DNA from 2 places in the Isoptericola sp. S6320L genome. Region 1 is predicted to be linked to the other one. Evidence: predicted binding sites of a transcription regulator. Region 1 holds the regulator's gene; the other holds the start of a gene.
The links. The regulator HspR, encoded in region 1, represses chaperone genes until heat shock. The targets are predictions, from matches to a motif close to AAGTTGAGTCNNNNNGACTCAACTT.

Region 1 (2,443 bases):
GCCGCGCAGGGATGGGTGCTGGTGCGCGAGCGGGACCCGGCACCCAGCGGCGTCCGGGACCCGGCGACCGGGCTCCCGACGTCCGACTACCTCGGAGAACGGCTGCGGGAGACCTACGGGCGCGCCGCGGGCAACGAGCAGAGCGTCCCCGACTCGCACTGCCTCGTGGTGCTCGACGTGGCGGTGGACCAGCTGGGGGCCTGGCAGCGGATGGCCCGGGCCGCCTCGGTGGGTCGGACGCTGGACCAGGTGTTCGGCGACGGCCACCCGATGGCGTCGCTGAGCGACGGCGTCTTCGCGGTGCTCTGCGAACGGAGCCCCGAGACCGCGCGGCTGGCGCAGTCGGTCCGCAAGATCGTGGAGCGCAACGCCGAGGTGCTGGGCGTCTCCGGGAGCATGCGCCGCCCCGTGCGCGTCTGGGTGGAGGGGCTGCCGGAGTCCCACCAGCGCGCCCTCGAGCTCATCCGGCACCTGCGCCGCTGATCCGTCCCTGAGCCGCGACGAGGGCCCCGGACAGTGGAGTCCGGGGCCCTCGTCGCGTCCCGACCGGTCAGGTCGTGGCGAACGTGAGGCAGTCCGCGTGGCTCGGGTCCTGCGGTCCGGCACCGACGCGGATGGCGCTGGCGGCGCACTCGAGGTCCTCGTTGTGGACGCAGTCCGTGCGCTGGCAGGCACCGACGTGCGCGACGACCTTCTCGAGCCCGCCCTTGGTGCTGAGCGGGATGAACGTGGCGCAGGAGGCGTCGCCCGGCACGCCCGCGATCGTCACGGCCCCTGCATGACAGTCGTGGTCATGGTTGTAGCTGCAGCCGTCCACGGTGCAGCTGGTGACCTCGGGCATCTCCATCAGGGTGCTCATGATTCCGCTCCTCGTGTCAGGTCTCGTCGTCGCCGATATCTCGATCATAGGCGCGAATTCGAATCCTGCACAGGTAGCGGCGACATTCTCTCGACAGTAAGGAAAGCCTTACCAGAGAAGAATTCATTAACGAAAGAATGTCATGCCGGAAAGCATGCCCTCAGTCCCGGTGCGGCGTCGGGCGCCAGAGGACCAGCGCACCGCCCTGCTCGCGGCGCGACTCGACGTACAGCTCCGTGCGCCGCACGCGCTGCCCCCGCTGCACCGCCACGACGTCGCCGCCCGTGCCGGCGGCGAACACGCGCCCCTCCGCACGCTCGCGCTCCGCCAGGAGGCTCGCCAGCTCGTGGAGCCGGTGCTCCAGCACCGCGACGTGCTGCTCGAGGTCGAGGATCCGCTTGACCCCGGCAAGGTTGATCCCCTCGTCCTGCGCGAGGTGCTGCACCTCGAGCAGCCGGGCGACGTCGCGGCGGGAGTAGCGCCGTCCGCGGCCGCGCGTGCGCCGCGGCGTGACCAGCCCGAGCCGGTCGTACTGGCGCAGGGTCTGCGGGTGCATGCCCGTGAGCTGCGCGGCCTGCGAGACCGTCAGCACGGGTGCGTCGTCGGTGACCATCTGGACCTCCTTCGCTCCCGTCGTGGTCCGGCGGACCCGACCTTACTGGGCGGCCTTGGCCGCGAGCTCGGCGCGGACGTCCTCGCCGTCGGCCTCCGCGGCGAAGTCCTCCAGCGCCTTCCTCGCCGCCCGGCTCAGCTTCTGCGGCACCACGACCTGCACGGTGACGAGCAGGTCGCCGGTGCGCTTGGTCGTCGCCACGCCACGGCCCTTGACGCGCAGCACCCGGCCCGACGGCGTCCCCGACGGCACCTTGAGCCGCACCGTCTCGCCCGACATCGTCGGCACCTCCACGGTGGTGCCCAGCGCGGCCTCCGCGAAGGTGACCGGCAGGGTCATGCGCAGGTTCGCGCCGTCGATCGAGAACACGGGGTGCTCGGTCACGTGCACCACGATGAGCAGGTCGCCCGCCGGACCGCCGGCCGATCCCGGACGACCCTTGCCGCGCAGCCGGATCTTCTGCCCGTCGTGCACGCCGGCCGGGATGCGCGCCGTGATCTTCTTGCCGTCCACGGTCAGCTCGACCGTGGTGCCCTCCACGGCGGCACGGAACGGGAGCGTGGCGCGCGTCTCGACGTCGGCCCCCTTGCGCTGCTGCGGCCCGCCGAACCCGGCCGGGCGTCCGCCGCCCATGCTGCCGCCGAACATGGAGCCGAGGATGTCCTCGAACCCCGCCCCGCCGGACTGGTACTGCTGGTACTGGGGCCGGGCTCCGGGGCGCGCGCCGCCGGCGCCGCCGAACATCGAGCTGAAGACGTCCTCGAACCCGCCGGACGCGCCGCCGGGACCGGCGTTGAAGCGTGCGCCGCCGCCCGCCATCGACCGCACGGCGTCGTACTGCTGGCGCTGCTCGCTGTCGGACAGCACCGAGTAGGCCTCGCCGATCTCCTTGAACCGGGACTCGGCGGAGGCGTCGCCCGGGTTCTGGTCCGGGTGGTACTGGCGCGCCAGCTTGCGGTACGCCTTCTTGA
Region 2 (2,443 bases), on a different contig from region 1:
GGGCTGGACCCGTGGCCGCCCTTGCCGTGGAGCACGATCCGCATCGAGTCGGCGGCCGCCATGGCGGTACCGGGCGTGAGGTTGACCGTCCCGACCGGGAGCGGCATGACGTGCTGCCCGAGCACGACGTCGGGCGTGCCGACGCGCTCGTAGAGGCCGTCGTCGACCATGGCGGCCGCGCCGGCGCCGACCTCCTCCGCCGGCTGGAAGAGCACCTGGAGCGTGCCCGACCACTCCTCGCGGTGCGCGGCCAGGTGCGCGGCCGGCAGGGTGGCGGTGTCCGTCGAGGCGTACGGCAGGCCGGTGCGCTCGGCGACGGGCAGCCCGTCCATGTCGGCGCGGAGCAGCACCGTCGGGCCGTCGCCGTTCGCCAGGACGCCGACGACGCCGGTCCCGCCGATCCGCTCGTGCACCGCGAAGCCCGCCGCGCCCAGCCGCTCGGCGACGATGCCCGCCGTGCGGTGCTCGGCGAACGCGAGCTCGGGGTGGGCGTGCAGGTCGGTGTAGACCGCGGTGAGCTCGGCGGCGGTGAGGGTGCTCATGCCGCCCATCCTGCCCCCTCGGATGCGTCCAGGAAGGTCGACGGCGAGAGTGGGAGCATGCCCGACGACGACCACAGCCTCCGCCTGCGTCTCGGTGGCGACGAGCTGATCGTCCGCCACCGCTACGAGTCCGCCAGCATCGCCAACGACATCCTCATCGGTCTCTGGTTCGTGGTGGGCAGCGTCCTGTTCTTCAGCCCGTCCACCGAGACCGTGGGCATCGTGCTCTTCCTGCTCGGGAGCCTGCAGATGCTGGCCCGGCCGATGATCCGCCTCGCCCGGCGCGTGCACCTGCGGCGCATCGGCTCCTCGGACGCGGAGACGGCCCGCGACTTCTGAGCGCCGTCCCGCGAGCCCCGGGGCGGACGGCGGACCGTCCGCCGTGGGCGAACCCGGAAATTGAGTCGGCACGACTCAAGTTGAACCCCTCAGCAGCACCCACCCTGAGGAGGAAGCATGATCACCACCCTGAACCGTCCGACGTTCGCCGACGTCCGGATCCGCGACCCGCGCCGGCTGCCGCTGGCCACGGCGGAGCGCCGGGCGCCCGAGCGTCAGACCGCACCCGCCGACGTCTACCGCGAGGGCGAGGACCTCGTGGCCCGCTTCGACCTGCCGGGCATCGACCCGGCCGAGGACGTCACCGTCGAGGTCGAGGGACGCCAGCTCGTCGTGCGCGGCGAGCGCAAGGACCACCGCGACGAGAACGCCGAGGGCCGCCGCTACTCGGAGGTCCGCTACGGCGAGTTCCGCCGCGTCGTCCCGCTGCGCAAGGCCGTGGACGGCGCTGCCGTGACGGCCTCCTACGACGCCGGTGTCCTGACGGTCACCGTCGCCGGCGTGTTCGCGGGCACGACGCCGCAGCGCATCGAGGTCACCACGGCCTGAGCCGCCCCACCCCGCCGCACGCGGGCCGAACGTCACGGTTCGGACCGGTATCGCGCCCCAAACCGGTCCGAACCGTGACGTTCGGCGCCCAGGGTTGGCCGTGCTCAGTCGAAGTAGCGGGGCACGTCGATCGCGCCGCCGGCGGCCGCGAACTCCGCGTCGACGGCCTCGCGCAGCGCGGCATCGCACAGGTAGTCGAGCGCGGTCTGCGCGAGCCCCGCGGCGCCGTCGACGGCGGCTCGTTCGGCGGCCGGCCCGCCCGCCGCCGCGGCGAACGCCTCCGTGTGCAACGCCACCGAGGGGTCGGACACCTGGATCAGCGGGTGGATGCCCGGCACGCGGAAGCTGACGTTGCCGAAGTCCGTCGACGCGGCCAACGTCTCGGACACCACGCCACCCGGCAGCACGTCGCGGCCCCGCGCCTCCTGGGCCGCCACCCACCGCCGGGTGAGCGTTTGGTTGGTGCGCACGGGCAGCGACGGGTGCGCACCGTCGTCCCACTCGATCTGCACCTCGGTCCCCGTCATGAGCGCGGCCCCCCGGGCGACGTCGTCCAGGCGCCGCGACAGGTCGCGCAGCGTGTCCGGGTACTTCGAACGCGCGTACAGGTGCATGACCGCGCGCTCGGTGATGATGCTGGGCCGGGTGCCGCCCTCGACGACGGTGGCGTGCACGCGGTCCGACGGCGGCATCTGCTGCCGCAGCAGGCCGATGCCCTGGTAGGCCAGGTTCGCCGCGTCCAGGGCGTTGCGCCCCATGAACGGCTGCGCCGAGGCGTGCGCCGCCCGGCCGGTGAAGGTCCAGGTCAGCAGCCGGCGACCCAGCCACACCTGGTCCGCGACGTCGACGCCGTACGGGTGCACCATGATCGCGGCGTCGACGTCGTCGAACGCCCCGGCACGCGCCATGACCTCCTTGCCGCTGCGCCCCTCCTCAGCGGGCGTGCCGAGCAGCACCACCCGGCCCGACGGCGCGTCCGGGCCGGACATCACGCCGTGCAGCGCGAGGAACGC

Region 2: MWU57_RS11990 (Hsp20/alpha crystallin family protein) is a predicted target of HspR. The motif match lies at 939-963, and genes of this name have one in related genera.

The regions. Positions count from the first base shown of each region.
Region 1 is NZ_JALKAT010000006.1:109,514-111,956, forward strand. It holds gene MWU57_RS05630 (hypothetical protein) at 1-483, shown strand, start outside; gene MWU57_RS05635 (DUF1540 domain-containing protein) at 551-859, opposite strand; gene MWU57_RS05640 (heat shock protein transcriptional repressor HspR) at 1,020-1,472, opposite strand; gene MWU57_RS05645 (DnaJ C-terminal domain-containing protein) at 1,515-2,443, opposite strand, start outside.
Region 2 is NZ_JALKAT010000021.1:10,095-12,537, forward strand. It holds gene MWU57_RS11980 (amidohydrolase) at 1-542, opposite strand, end outside; gene MWU57_RS11985 (YrhK family protein) at 600-881, shown strand; gene MWU57_RS11990 (Hsp20/alpha crystallin family protein) at 999-1,430, shown strand; gene MWU57_RS11995 (M20 family metallopeptidase) at 1,535-2,443, opposite strand, start outside.